DNA from 3 places in the Arthrobacter sp. MDB1-55 genome. Region 1 is predicted to be linked to each of the others. Evidence: riboswitches for the same ligand, from Rfam matches in the RefSeq annotation. Region 1 holds a riboswitch; each other region holds the start of a gene.
What was found. Region 1 has a riboswitch for S-adenosylmethionine ahead of metX (homoserine O-acetyltransferase MetX). Riboswitches for the same ligand answer to the same signal wherever they lie in the genome.
Positions count from the first base shown of each region.

Region 1 (4,749 bases):
AGACATCGGCACGCAGCTGCGATAGCGTTCGTAGCTCTTCGGGTCCCTGCAGTGAGCGGGCTGCGGCGTCGACCCGGTTGAAGATTCCGTGCGCCTGCTCCGCGGGCAGATACGCGCCCAGCCATGCCATGCCGTCTTGCTCCGGCTGCACGCTCACGTCCCGGTCCTGCACCGCCCGAGCCTTCCGCTCGATGATCGATTCAGGATGCAGCTCCTCCCGCAACCTCCGACAACGCCTAGCGAGCTTCGGCCGGGTCAACCCGCCTGCCGTCTCCAGAATCGTCTGTTCAAATCCGGCCAGGGACTCGGCTGGAATGGCCCCGGATTCCTCGACGATGACCTGTGCCTGGACCTGACTGATCCTGCCGTCATCGAGCGCTTTCCACGTTTCCGGCAGGTTCTCGGTTAGGCGTAGCGCTTCACCAAGCATCATCTGCGCGGTTCGGGCGGGAACCCGCAGCAGTGGGGCGATCTCCTGCGCAGCCAGCGTGAAACTGAACCGCGAATCCAACCTTGCGGTCCGGGTGCCCTCCTCCCGGTGCACCTCGTGGAACACATCCGCCACCAGGCAGGCGCGCCGGGCGGCTACCCAGGAAACCAACCGGTCCGCAGCCCGCAGCATGTCCAGGGTGTCACTCAGTACCCGCCACCGACCCACCGCATCCGGTTGCCCGGACCTTTGCGACCGCCGTGCATGTGGGGACGTTGCTTCCATCAACCGCGACATCAACTCATACGGGGAAGCTTCCTCCACCACAGCACGGGCATGCGTATCGATGCCGGATGCGTTCAGCCCGTCGATCTCCCAGCCGAAGGCGGCTTCAAAATCATCCTCCGACCAATCCCGAGACGCCTCGGCATACATCTCATCAAGAGCCGCCTCATAGGCGTCCCCACCAACCTCCGCGCTCCCCAACTCCATACAAAACACTCAATCATCCACCACCGACAATTTCGGATCCGGACTCGGAGGCTGATGATCATCCTGCCGGCATTTCCCAACAGCGGACGAGGATGATCTGTTCAGGTCCTCGCAGCACGTTTGAAGCATCTACTCCCGTTGCTCCTGCGTTGCTCTAACTACCGAATGGAGCCAGCCCGAACAGAAGGCCACCCAACCTTCGGGGCTAAGCAGCGCCGTCGTCGTCGTAGAAGGCCGCGTGCAGGGCGGGTTCCAGCTGGCCGATCTCCGTGAGGAATGCGTCATGGCCAATAGGAGAGGTAATGGTATGGACAGCCACATTGCCCGGCAGTGCAGACGCCAGCTCGAAGGACTGGGCCGGCCAGTAGAGACGGTCCGAATCAACCGCAGCGATGAAGAATTTCGCTTTCGTGTCCGCCAGGGCTGTTGTCAGGCTGCCACGGTCACGGGCAACGTCATGGCTCATCAGCGCTTCGGTGAGGACCACATAACTGTTGGCATCGAACCGGCGAACCAGCTTATCCGCCTGATGATCGAGGTAACTCTCAACCTGGTAACGCCCCCGTTCGTGCGGTAAGGCTGCCCCGAACGGCTCCTCAAGCCCCTGCGCAGCCCGTCCGAACCGATGGCCAAGCTCCGCCTCTGAACGGTAGGTGATATGCGCGATTCGCCGTGCCAGCCCCAAGCCCCTCTCCGGACCCGCAGATCCGTAGTAATCTCCGCCGGCAAACCGTGGATCCAGCCTGATGGCCTGAACCTGCGCCTGCGCAAAGGCAATCTGCTCCGCTGTGCTCGCCGCACCGCAGGCGATGACGGCGCAATTCCGTACTCTCTCGGGATGGGTGACCGCCCATTCGAGAGCCCGGGCTCCTCCCATCGAGCCGCCAAGCACGGAATGCCAGGTGCTGATCCCTAGCAGATCGGCAAGCAACGCCTCGGCACGCACCGAGTCGCGGATGGTGACGAAGGGAAACCGCGAACCCCACGGCCTGCCCTCCGGATCAAGCGATGCAGGTCCAGTCGACCCGTAACAACCACCGAGCATGTTGATGGAAACCACGAAGTAGCGGTCAGTGTCGATGGTGCGGCCCGGTCCCACCAGTCCGTCCCACCACCCGTCTTCCGTCGATTCCCCACGGGCTACGTGGGAACTGCCGGTGAGCGCATGCTCGACGAGCACGGCATTGGAGGCATCAGCGTTGAGGGTGCCCCACGTCTCATACGCGAGTACGACGTCGGGCAAGTGACCGCCCGTTTCCAGCGTCAAGGGACCGATGGAAAGCCGTTGGACGACGACGCCCTCCACCTTTGTCGCCTGGGGATGCGGTTCAACCGTGGTGATGCCTGTCAATCCTGCCGCCTTCAGAGCTCGCGCTTGCTCCTGCACGCCACATGCAGGGCCTGGTCGTCACCCGGGGCACCCCACCGCGAAGGAGGGTTGCCGGACAGCAAGCCGGGGCCGCCGGCGGGCAGAACCCACCGCACTGTCACTCGTGACCTCATACAAGAGAACCCGAAGAGGGCAGGAAACGGCAACTATTGTGACTCGCGGTGAAACAGACGGTTGCGTCAGGGCGCTCAGAGCCGGCGCGGACGCAGTGCTTGAGTGGGGCCGTCTCGTCTATGGGTAACGGCGGCCCCACCCAAGGGGAACACCCATTGGGTGTCCCGGCAGGAAGATCCGGCGGTCTCGGAACCGGCCTCCCTGTGTGACTCAACTATGCGTGGCCGACCTTGGGTTTTACTTGGACCTTCAAGTCCTCTCGTTGTGACTTAGGCAACCCTAAGTCGAGGCGTCCATCACAAAGTGCCAAAATGGGGCCATGCGCCTGGATCATGTGTCTTATGCCTGCGAACCCGACGGTCTGACTGCCACTGCGGAGCGGATTTCCGACGCTCTGGGCATCGAATTCGTGAAGGGTGGCGTCCACCCACGATTCGGTACCCGCAACATGATTTTTCCTCTCGTCAATGGTCAGTACCTTGAGGTTGTGGAGGTACTCGACCACCCCGCCTCGGACAAGGCGCCCTTCGGCCAGGCCGTACGCGCGAGGTCGGAAGCGGGCGGCGGATGGATGGGCTGGTGCGTCGCCGTTGACGACCTCGCCCCCTTCGAGGAGCGTCTGGGCCGCAGCGCGGTTCCCGGCAACCGCAAATTCCCCGATGGCCAGGAGCTGACCTGGCAGCAGATCGGCATCAAGGGCCTCATCGCTGATCCGCAGGTTCCGTACATGATCCGCTGGGACGACGGCACGCAGTCCCTCCACCCCTCCCAGGCCCGGCCCGCATCCGTGCGGCTCAGCGCCCTGACTATCGCAGGCTCTGCAGCGCGTGTCACAGAATGGCTTGGCACTCCCGTAAGCCACCCGCTCGATGACGTGGACGTGGAGTGGATCGCTCCCAACGGCACTCCCGGGATTATGTCGGTCACCTTCGAGACTCCGAAGGGCGCAGTCCAAATCTAACGTCGCCAATAAACGGCTGCGGCCCCGGATCGTCAGAGCCGGGGCCACACTTGCTTCCGCCATGAAACAGTTTCGATCAGTTCCCGATCCCGATGGCCGAGCCAAACAACGCGAAACCCACAAAACCGGCGATGTCGAGCTGGGCATGCGCCACCACGAGCGGCATCACCCGCTTGGCACGGGTGTAGGCGTAGCCGAAGATCAACCCCATGATCACGTTGCCGATGAACGGTCCGATCCCCTGATACAGGTGGTAGCTCCCACGCAGTAGTGCCGAGGTCACGACAATCGCAGCAACTGACCAGCCGAGTTCCCGGAGCCGCTCGAAGAGATAGCCGACCACGATGACCTCCTCCAGGACTGCGTGCCGGAGCGCGGACAGCACGAGCACGGGCAGGGTCCACCAATAGGTGTCCAGAGCGGTTGGAATGATCGCGGTGGTGATGCCAAGCGCCCGCCCGGCGGCGTACACACCAAGGGTCCCAATTCCGATGACGGCCGCCAACGCCACGCCCAGACCGAAATCGACCTTCGGTTTGCGGAAGGTGAAACCGATGCGTCGGAACGCTGATTTCCCGGGTTCCGTCAGGAGGAAGAGCACGAGGACCACCGGAACCAGCGCAAAGAAGATGCCCAGCAGCTGATAGGTCAGGTCGAAGTACTGCCGGTCATCGAGCACGGGGTTCAGACGCGTGGTCTGAGCGGACAGTGGCGCCTGGGTCAGCTTGTCGATCAGCTCGACAATCGCATACACCCCGGCCTGGCCGAGTGACAGTCCGAGGACGATCAGAATCTCAGCCTTGATTCTCCTCTCGCCAGCCGGAGAAGACGACAACGACGACGACTGGCTGGTCCTTGCGGTTGACATGCCTTCATGGTGCCGTACCGGACCGTTCCGACCAAAGCCCGCACGTCACCGGACAGCCCGCGCCACCGAACAGCCCCGCGCCAAAAGAACCCCGCGCCAAAAGAACCCCGTGCCGGAACCGTCCCGTGCCTGGATCAGCGCACACGTTGCCCGGCGCGCCACACCGCATGGGTCAGCTGCATCCCGGGGCGGTAGGCCAGATGCGTCGCGGACGGCGCGTCGAGCAAGTGCAGATCCGCGCGGTGTCCGATAGCCAGTGAACCGACAGCCAAAGAACCGACAGCCAGTGAACCACCAGCCGGTGCACCGCCGGAAAGGACACCGTCGGAGGCGGAGACACCGTCGGACGCGGAGGCACCGCCGTCGTCGGCTGAGCGTTCCCGACGGAGGGCGAGGGCACCACCGTAGGTTGCCGCCCGCACAGCCTCGTGGACCGTCAGACCCATCTGCAGCACCGCCGTCGCCACGCAGAACGCCATGGACGTGGTGTAGGA
Region 1 covers NZ_JBNHID010000004.1:54,034-58,782, reverse strand. The annotation lists gene AC5RU3_RS14885 (HNH endonuclease signature motif containing protein) at 1-922, opposite strand, end outside; gene metX (homoserine O-acetyltransferase MetX) at 1,128-2,264, opposite strand; SAM riboswitch class IV at 2,289-2,421, opposite strand; gene AC5RU3_RS14875 (VOC family protein) at 2,746-3,387, shown strand; gene AC5RU3_RS14870 (CPBP family intramembrane glutamic endopeptidase) at 3,464-4,255, opposite strand; gene AC5RU3_RS14865 (amidohydrolase family protein) at 4,390-4,749, opposite strand, start outside.

Region 2 (4,749 bases), on a different contig from region 1:
TCAGTACGCGCTGGGTGGAGATGGCGATGTGGATCCACAGCTCACCGCGCTCAGCGAGCTCGACGGCGGCGTTCAGCACCGCCGTCGGCGGGGGAAGCTGCACCGCACTGAAGACGCCCACCACAGAATTCAGCTGCCAGGCACCGAGCACCAGGGCGGGAACAACAAGCCCCAGCAGCAGCCGGACCGGGCGGCGGCTCAGCAACCCGGCGGAAGTGTCCGCCGGCTGGAGCGGTGAGACGCCGTCGTCGTCCGCGGTGGTGAGGGTGTGGCCGGTAGCCTCCAGACCCTCCTTGCTGATGGGGGTGGCGTTCTCATGGATCATGAGGAGGCCTGAATCGCTTCGGGGTCGGCGTTGGAGACGTAGGAGTCATCGAAGAGGGTCTCGAGGGCCTCATCGATCTGCTCCTGCGAGGAGACGTCGCCGGTCTCGACGAAGTTCGGGCCAACCTTCTCGAGGACTGCACGCTGCGCCTCGCCCGGAGCAGGATCGACGTCGAGGTTGGTGCGCTCGATGATCACGGCCTTGGCAAGCTCGACGTCGATGCCGGCGACCTCGGCGAGGATCTCCGCCGTCTCCTCGGGGTTTTCCTTGGCCCACTGACGGGCCTTCTCGTACGCGTTTACCACGGTCTGGGCCAGCTCGGGGCTTTCGGTCAGGAACTCCTCGTTGGCGTTGAGGAATCCGTAGGTGTTGAAGTCGATGTTGCGGAAGAAGAGCTCAGCGCCCTCCTGCTCGGCCGATGCCATGATCGGATCAAGTCCGGCCCACGCGTCGACCGAACCGTTGTGCAGGGCAGCCCAGCCGTCGGCGTGCTGCAGGTTCTGCACGGTGACCTCGGAGGGGTCGATGCCCGCGGACTCAAGGGACTGGATCAGGAAGAAGTAGGGGTCAGTGCCCTTCGTGGCTGCGATCGACTTGCCCCGGAGGTCCTCAAGGCTCTCGATGCCGGTACCCTCGACGGTCACCATTGCCGACCACTCCGGCTGCGAGTAGATGTCGATGGTCTTGATGGGCGAGCCGTTGGACCGGGCGAGGAGGGCAGCGGATCCGGCGGTGGAGCCGACGTCGACCGCTCCTGCGCGCAGCGCTTCGTTGGCCTTGTTGGATCCGGCGGACTGGATCCAGTTGACGGTTACGCCTTCGTCTTCCAGCTCGGCTTCCAGCCAGCCCTGGTCCTTGATGACCAGGCTCAGCGGGTTGTAGGTGGCAAAGTCGATGTTCAGTTCGGTGGCCAATTCACCGGATCCCGCCTCTTCGGTGGAGGCGGCGTTCTCGCCGGCGAGGCAGCCGGTCAGTGCGAAAGCGCTGCTTGCGGCGAGCGCTACGGAGACGACGGCGCGGCGGGTGAAGGGTGAGCGGGTGCGGATCATGATTTTCCTTTGCATGGACGGCAGCCATCGCGCGGACGGGCACGACGGCGGAACAAGTGGTGGGTGCGCTAGTGGCCTTTGACGCCGAGAGTGGCGAGCAGTGAGCTCCGCATTCGACCGAGCTCAGCCGAATTGCGGTCGCGGGGGCGCTCGCCCGGCACGGTGAGCACCTCGGTGACGGATGCTCCGGGGTGAGCCGGGTCCGCTGATTTGCCCAGCACGATGATGCGGTCAGCAAGCTGGAGGGCTTCGTCGACGTCGTGCGTGACGAGCAGGACCGTTGTGGGCTGCGCGCGGTGGATATCGAGCAGGAGGTCCTGCATCTTCAGGCGGGTCAGTGCGTCCAGCGCACCGAATGGCTCATCGAGCAGCAGTACACCTGGGTTGCGTGCGAGTGCCCGGGCCAGCGACGCGCGCTGTGCCATGCCGCCCGAGACCTCACGGGGGCGGTGCTCGGCGAAGTCGGCTAGCTCGACGAGACCGAGGAGCTCCGTGACTTTTGCCTTGCCGGTTGCAGCGCTGGTTCCCTTGGGCAGTCCGATTGCGATATTGGCACGCAGGGAGAGCCAGGGAAGGAGGCGGGGTTCCTGGAAGGCGAAGGCGCAGCGGTCGTCGATCCCGTTGACGGCGGTGCCGTCGATCAGAACCTTGCCGCCGGTAGGTGAGTCGAGGCCGGCCGCGGCCCGAAGCAGGGTTGATTTTCCGCAGCCGCTCGCTCCGACAATCGCCAGCACTTCACCGGCGCGAACCTCGAGGTTGATGTCCCTCAGGACCACATGCTCAGCGCTGCCGCTGCCAAAGGAACGGACCAGTGAGGAGAATGTCAGGGGAAGGGCTTGCTTGCCGGCGGCGCCGGGTTGTGTCTTCCGGGACGCCTGCTGCTGTGCACTCAAAAGGGTACTCATGAAACACTCCATCGCTCCTGGCAGTAGCACCCGTTCCCCTGCGAATAGCAGGTAAGGGTTGCTGCGGCGTCAACGATCCAGGTCTCTCGGCCGCTCGGGATGGTGAGCTTCAACTAAACGACTTTCTGAGCCTTCGGCGCAACATGTGTCGTAACAAAACGCGTTCCGCCAGTCCCGAGGGCGTGCCGAGGGGTACTCGAACGGCCAGTCCACCGCCCGCGTTATCAGCTGGCGGTGTTCCGGCCGGGCACGCTGGCTGGGAAGGACCGCGCAATCGGGATCCTGGCGGCACCAGACGCTGAGAACGATCATGCAGCGTCCCGTGTCAGGATGGCGGGGTGCATCTCTCGAAACTGGTTGACCGCATCGCGGGGCTGTCCGCACCGGAGGGTGGCGCCGTCGTCGTCGGAATTGCCGGACCGCCGGGATCTGGGAAGACCACGCTCGCCGAGCGGCTGGTTGCCCGACTGAACCGGGACCAGCCGCAGCCGGAAGGGCAGCGGTATGCAAACGTGCCCATGGACGGCTTCCATCTTTCGGACCAGGAGCTTGGGAGGCTCGGGCTTCTGGGCCGCAAGGGTGCGCCCGAGACTTTCGATGTTCACGGTTACGCCGCACTGCTCGAGCGCCTTCGCGCGCCTCGGGATGCGGTGGTTTACGCTCCGGGTTTCGAGCGGACCATTGAGCAGCCGATTGCCGGTGTACTCCCGGTTTATCCCTCCGCGGGAACCATCCTCACCGAAGGCAACTACCTGCTGCTCGAACGCCCAGGTTGGCGGGACATCCGCAGCATGTGCACTGAGGTCTGGTACTGCGAGCAGGAGCGCAGTGTGCGGATCGAGCGGCTGATTGAGCGGCACGTCGCGTTCGGGAAGAGCCGCGCTGCAGCGGAAACGTGGGTAGAGCAGGTTGACGAGCCGAACGCGCGGCTGATTGAGGAGTCGAAAGCCAGGGCGGATCTGGTGGTCCGTACCGGGTGGCGGGACTCACTATGCGCGTGGCGGGGCGGTGCTCTCGCGTAGGGACGTCGCAGGCGGCGTTGTCTAACCTATCGTCTTTCGATATATTCTCCTTGTAAAACAATCGAAGGAGTCCTCGATGGGTAAGTTGGCCATCCTCGCATTACAGGTCGTTATCGCGATGGTGATTGCGGGGTCGTTGTTCATTCAGCTTTGGATGGTGCCGTTGATCTCTACCGACCTAGAGGAAGCGGGCGTGCCTACCGGGCTGCGCATTACGTTCAACGCCATCGTTGTGTTCGGGATCCTCACCGTGCAGGTCAGCGCCGTCTGCGTATGGAAGTTGCTCACGATGGTCCGCAGCGGCACGGTCTTCTCTCACGGTGCCTTCCGGTATGTCGACATCATCTTTGGGGCCATCACCGCTGCCTCGTTGCTCGTGTTCGCGCTTGCCGTACTTCTCGCACCGGGCGAAATTGCCCCAGGCATTATTCTGCTGATCTGTGGGGCGTCGCTTCTGATCGGTGGCGTTGCGTTGATTGTGCTGGTGTTGCGGATGCTTTTGGCACAGGCAGTGGCGCGTGACGCCGAAGCCAAGCACCTGCGCGACGAACTCGACGAGGTGATTTGATGCCGATCATCGTAGACATCGACGTCATGCTGGCCCGCCGCAAGATGCCCGTCGGTGTACTGGCGGAGCGCATCGGAATCACTCCCGCGAACCTGGCGGTGCTGAAGAATGGCCGCGCCAAGGCGGTCCGCTTCACCACGCTCGAAGCCATCTGTGAAATCCTCAATTGCCAGCCCGGTGACGTGCTGCGGTGGGAACCTGATGAGTCGTCGGCTTCCGCCAACAACGACGGCTGCGGTGCCGATTCAGGATAAAATCACCGAGTGAGTGGGTTCGGGCCGAAGAACGGTGCAATAACGAGGATTCTCACCGGAGACGAGGCATTCACGGCCAGTCCGGTGGCGGCAGCGCTCTTCGACCCCAATGGTGTCGTCCGGGCGATCAACCCGGCCTTCAGTAAACTGACCGGCCGTCCGGCAGACTCGCTGGTCTCGATGGACGCTTTCGAAGCCTTCCCGGACAACCCCGAAAATCCCGAAGCGGACGGCGTGGCGCGGATGAAGGCGTCTTTCGAGCAGGTTCTCACCTCCGGCGTCGCGGACAACATGATCATTCAGCGGTATGACATCGCTGATCCGTTATCCGGGAAGTTTGTTCAGCGGCACTGGGTCCCGATCAACTCGCCCGTGTTCCATGAGGGACGCGTCGTCGGCATACGCCAGCAGGTCAAAGATGCCACGGTGCTCAGGGGTGATGCGCTGCGTGTGATGGAACACTACCGCGATCTCATGAACGGACTCCTGGTGACCACCGAGCAGATGGAAAACCATCAGGCGATTGTGAACGCGTTCACCGATGGCATCACCCAATTCAGGGACCTTGAGGCAGAGGTGGCACAGTTGCGGGAGGCTCTCACATCGCGCGCCACCATCGAGCAGGC
Region 2 covers NZ_JBNHID010000002.1:184,987-189,735, reverse strand. The annotation lists gene AC5RU3_RS08040 (ABC transporter permease) at 1-325, opposite strand, end outside; gene AC5RU3_RS08035 (aliphatic sulfonate ABC transporter substrate-binding protein) at 322-1,374, opposite strand; gene AC5RU3_RS08030 (ABC transporter ATP-binding protein) at 1,443-2,279, opposite strand; SAM riboswitch class I at 2,285-2,385, opposite strand; gene AC5RU3_RS08025 (nucleoside/nucleotide kinase family protein) at 2,618-3,301, shown strand; gene AC5RU3_RS08020 (DUF2975 domain-containing protein) at 3,378-3,869, shown strand; gene AC5RU3_RS08015 (helix-turn-helix domain-containing protein) at 3,869-4,123, shown strand; gene AC5RU3_RS08010 (ANTAR domain-containing response regulator) at 4,133-4,749, shown strand, end outside.
Region 2: linked by a shared signal. The riboswitch ahead of AC5RU3_RS08030 (ABC transporter ATP-binding protein) and the one ahead of metX (homoserine O-acetyltransferase MetX) in region 1 are both predicted to bind S-adenosylmethionine.

Region 3 (4,749 bases), on a different contig from region 1:
TCGGCCTCGTGGCCGAGGTGGTCGTGAAGATACCAGCGCAGGTTCGACTCGACCTTCGCACGGACACCGGGAGAAGCGTTCTGGTAATAGCTGCGGGACCGGGCGAGTTCCACGATGTCCGGAACCCGAATGGACTGCGCCCAGCCGACTACCTTCGATTCCGGTACCGAGAATCCGGGGCCGAGGGCAGGGCGATAGCTGGGTTTGAAGACATCGCCAGCGTGCATGATCCTCGAGAGCCGGTGCACCCAGGGCATGCTCACATCCAACTGGTTCCAGACCAGAGCGAAACTACCACCCGGGATGAGGATGCGCGCAGACTCGGCGCTCGCGGCAACAGGATCGCACCAGTGCCACGCCTGCGCGATGGTGACAAGGTCGACGCTCGCGGTATCGAGTCCGGTCGCCTCCGCAGTGCCCTCAGTCCTTCTGACATCGGGAAGGTGCTGGGCGAGGATTGAAAGCATGTCGTCAGAGGGATCGACTGCGGTCACGTCCGGGCAGCGCAGCGCCAGCTCCCGTGTGAACTTACCGGTTCCCGCGCCGACGTCTGCGACGCGTTGTGTCCCCGCCGGCACCAACCAATCCACGGATGCAGCAGGGTAGCCGGGACGGACACGGTCATAGCGTTCACTGTCCTGCAGGTAGCTCCGCGCCATCTCACGACGGCGGTGCGCGGCGAGACGCGGACCTCCAACGCCCATGACGGCAACTCCTGGATTGACGGGTACAGCCGGACGGCTACAGAACCCGTCAATTAAATCATCCGTCGGCAGTCCCGGTCCCGCTCGCGAATGTCAGTCGGTGGTGCAGGGGGCAGCCCCGGCCGTTCCGGGCGTATGTGGAGCCCAGTCGGGGAAGGCCCGTGTCTCCACTGCAGGCACCCAGCGTCCGGCGTCAACCACGTAGTCGGTTCCCAACCCGTTCCTGATGAGCGAAGCGAGGCCTGCAAGCAGCCTGTCGACGTCGTCGTGCCGGGAGCCCAGGCCGAAGCTGGCGCGGAGTGATCCGGAGGGCAGGCCGAGACGCTTCAGCAACGGGTGCGCGCAGAACTTCCCGTCGCGAAGCCCCACGCCATGCTCAGCGGAAAGATATGCGGCGACGAGGCCGGCGTCGTAACCGTGAACTGAGAAGTTCACCACTCCTATCGCATCGGTGCTGTCCGAGAAGATACGGTGCACCGTCACGCCGGACAGGGCGGCAAGCCCTTCAATCAGAGCGTTCCGGAGAGCCGACTCGTGCGCGAGCCAGTCATCCGCATCGAGAGCCGCGAGGACTTCTGTCGCATGCGCGAGCGCTGCCGCGCCGAGGACATTCGGGGAGCCGCCCTCATGCCGGGCTGGGCCGGTTGTCCAGGACACCGAATCAACCTTCACCGTTTTCACAGCTCCGCCACCGGCGAGGTGCGGCGTCCCGGCGTCGAGCCAGTCAGGCCTCCCAACCAGCACACCGGCTCCGAAGGGGGCGTACAGCTTGTGACCGGAGAAAACGACGTAGTCGATGCCATCCCTGACGAGGTCCAGCCGCCGGTGCGGGGCCAACTGGGCGGCGTCGACGACGATGCGCGCCCCGTGCTCATGCGCCACACGGGCGAGCCGGTCGATCGGCAGGATCTCCCCGGTGACGTTCGAGGCGCCCGTCACGGCGAGGAGACTCACCCGGCCCGACTCCAGTTCTTCCTCCAACGCAGTCAGCGTTCCTTCGATGGTCTCTGCTGCGACGATTCCGCGGTGAGGGCGGTCGAACCAGGGGAGGAGATTGGCGTGGTGTTCCAGGTCGAGGTAAAGAACCTCCCCGTCCACCGGTACGCAGCCTGCCAGGAGATTGAGGGAATCCGTGGTGTTGCGGGTGAAGATGACCGCGTCGTCTTCTCGGCCACCGACGAAGGTCCTGACCGTTCTCCGAGCGTTCTCATACAGAGACGTTGAAATCTGCGAAGCGTATCCGGCACCCCGATGAACGCTCGCGTAGTAGGGAAGCACGCGCTGCACATAGTCATTTACCGACTGAAGCGCGGGCGTAGATGCTGCGTAATCCAGGTTGACGTAGCGAACCGTCGCGCCGTCAATCACCGGTGCCTGCAGTTCTGCGCCGAGAACTGCAGCAAGTGGTGCAGTGGTCAGCCCATCAACGTCTTCGAGAAGTGCATTGGTCACAGGAATTTACCCCACAAATTCTCATGGGGCTCCACCGAGGTTGGCCCCGCGCTTGCCGAACCAATTTTCTGGACGGCCTGGTCGTCACCCGGGGCACCCCACCGCGGAAGGAGGGTTGCCGGCCAGCAAACCGGGGTTTAGCGCTGGCACTCGTGACCTAGTAGTTCAGAATAGGGCAGTCCCGAATAGGATGCGGATTTTGTTACGCGGCGTTGTCAGGCGCCGGCGCCTTTCTGCAGGAGATCGTCCAGCGAGGGGTTGAGCATCTTCAGCACATCGTTGTGCAGAATGCTGTTGGTAGCCAGTGCGTTCCCGCCGAAGGGGCCGTCAGCACCTTCGAGTGATGTGAACCGCCCGCCGGCCTCCGTAACAATGGGCACCAACGCAGCCATGTCGTACAGATTCAATTCCGGTTCGCATGCGATGTCCACTGCACCCTCCGCGACCAGACAGTACGACCAGAAGTCGCCATAGGCGCGGGTACGCCAGACCGAGTCGGTGAGCGACATAAACTCGTCTAAGTTCCCGCGTTCCTTCCACCCGGTGAGGCTGGAATAGGAGAGGGAGGCGTCCTCCAGCCGGGAAACGCTCGAAACCCGCAGGCGGGTTGCTGCGGCAAGCGACTTGCCCATGAACGCACCGGTTCCGGTCGCCGCCCACCAGCGCTTGCCCAGGGCAGGAGCGCTGACGACGCCGACAACCGGACGACCCTCATCAACGAGGGCGATGAGGGTTGCCCACACCGGAACCCCTCGGACGAAGTTCTTGGTGCCGTCGATCGGGTCGATGATCCATCGCCGGGAGCCGGCGCCGCTGCTTCCGAATTCCTCACCGAGAACGGCGTCGCGGGGGCGGGCTCGCGACAATTGTCCGCGGATAGCTTCTTCGGCCGACTTGTCGGCATCCGTGACCGGAGTGAAGTCAGGCTTGGTTTCAACCGCCAGATCCAGTGCCTTGAACCTCGACATGGTCTGGTCGTCCACGGAGTCGGCCATTACATGGGCAAGGCGGAGGTCATCGTTGTAGCTCTGGAGGTTCATACCCTTCAACCTATATGGTCAGGGCTTCCAGATGCGCCAGGTCGGAACTGGCGCGCTGGCGTGGACATGGACGACTTTCAGAACCACGATCTTAAACGAAAGAAAGGCGCACCGGCCGATTGGCCGGTGCGCCTTTCTTGGAAGCTCTAAGCCTTAGAGAACGGAGATGTTCTCAGCCTGGGGGCCCTTGGGGCCCTGGGTGGTCTCGAAGCTGACCTTCTGGTTCTCCTCGAGCGAGCGGAAGCCGCCGGAGTTGATTGCGGAGAAGTGAGCGAAGACGTCAGCGCCGCCGTCATCAGGAGCGATGAATCCAAAGCCCTTTTCAGCGTTGAACCACTTGACTGTACCTGTTGCCATTTTTTTATTCCTTGAGTGTGAGGATCCCCCCGTACTTCGGGGTTCCCGTCGCGGTGTTCATTTCGCCTGCAAAAAAAGCTTTCGAACTCCGTAGAGAAATCAAGGCTTAACATTCGTGCGCAACACAACAACTTCCATCAGTCTAGCAGGCATTGGGCCGCTGTAAACGCATTTCTTATTGCAGGCCCAATTCCTTGGTTCCCTGGGTGGGTTCAATGCCGGCGCCGAGAAGCCGCCGAAGGGAAGCAAGGCGTACGGGGCCGGACTCTCCGGCTGCCCCGGAATCAACCCATCCGTCCAGTCCGCAATTGACCGCAGAGTCGTCGTGCCTGCACCCTCGTTCACATTCTCCCGTTCCGGGTGCGAGGTCAGGGAATGCAGCAAGGATGCGGTCGGCGTCGACGTGGGCGAGGCCGAAAGAGCGTATCCCGGGCGTGTCGATGATCCAGGTTCCGGGGGCCGAATCGGCGGCTTTCAGCGCGTACGCCGAAGATGAGGTGTGGCGTCCGCGGCCGGTCACCGCGTTCACGCCGCCGGTTGCACGATTCGCTCCAGTAAGGGCATTGACGAGCGTTGACTTGCCCACGCCCGAGTGGCCCAGAAGCACGCTCACCCTACCGTCCAGAAGACCCTTCAAACGTGCCACCGCACCGGGCGCTAAGAGGGCGGATGTGCCGCTGGCCGAGGTTGTTGCCACGGCATCGGGGGTGGACGCGGTCTGGCTGGTGATGATCGGCAGGTCAAGGTGCTCGTAATTGGCCAGCAGTTCCGCAGGATCCTTCAGATCCGCCTTGGTGACGCAGAGCAGCGGCTGGATGCCGGCGTCGTACGCGGCGACCATGGCGCGGTCGATGAAACCGGTGCGGGGTTCCGGGTTGGCGGCCGCCACTACGATCACCAGCTGTTCAGCATTAGCAACCACCGCGCGTTCCACCGGGTCGGTGTCATCGGCGCTGCGGCGCAGGAGAGTCAGACGATCCTGTATCCGCACCAGACGGGCCAGGGTGTCCGGCTCGCCGCTGACGTCTCCCACGAGGGAGACAAGGTCCCCGGCCACGACGGGGGAGCGGCGGAGTTCGCGTGCACGGGCAGCGATGACCACCCGCTCCGCCTCGGTGTCCTCGTCCACTATGGCTGTATACCGACCGCGGTCGACCGTGATGATGCGTCCTGTCACTGCATCGTCGTGGGCCGGG
Region 3 covers NZ_JBNHID010000001.1:706,073-710,821, forward strand. The annotation lists gene AC5RU3_RS03415 (class I SAM-dependent methyltransferase) at 1-704, opposite strand, end outside; gene AC5RU3_RS03420 (aminotransferase class V-fold PLP-dependent enzyme) at 798-2,156, opposite strand; SAM riboswitch class IV at 2,200-2,314, opposite strand; gene hisN (histidinol-phosphatase) at 2,372-3,196, opposite strand; gene AC5RU3_RS03430 (cold-shock protein) at 3,350-3,553, opposite strand; gene rsgA (ribosome small subunit-dependent GTPase A) at 3,729-4,749, opposite strand, start outside.
Region 3: linked by a shared signal. The riboswitch ahead of AC5RU3_RS03420 (aminotransferase class V-fold PLP-dependent enzyme) and the one ahead of metX (homoserine O-acetyltransferase MetX) in region 1 are both predicted to bind S-adenosylmethionine.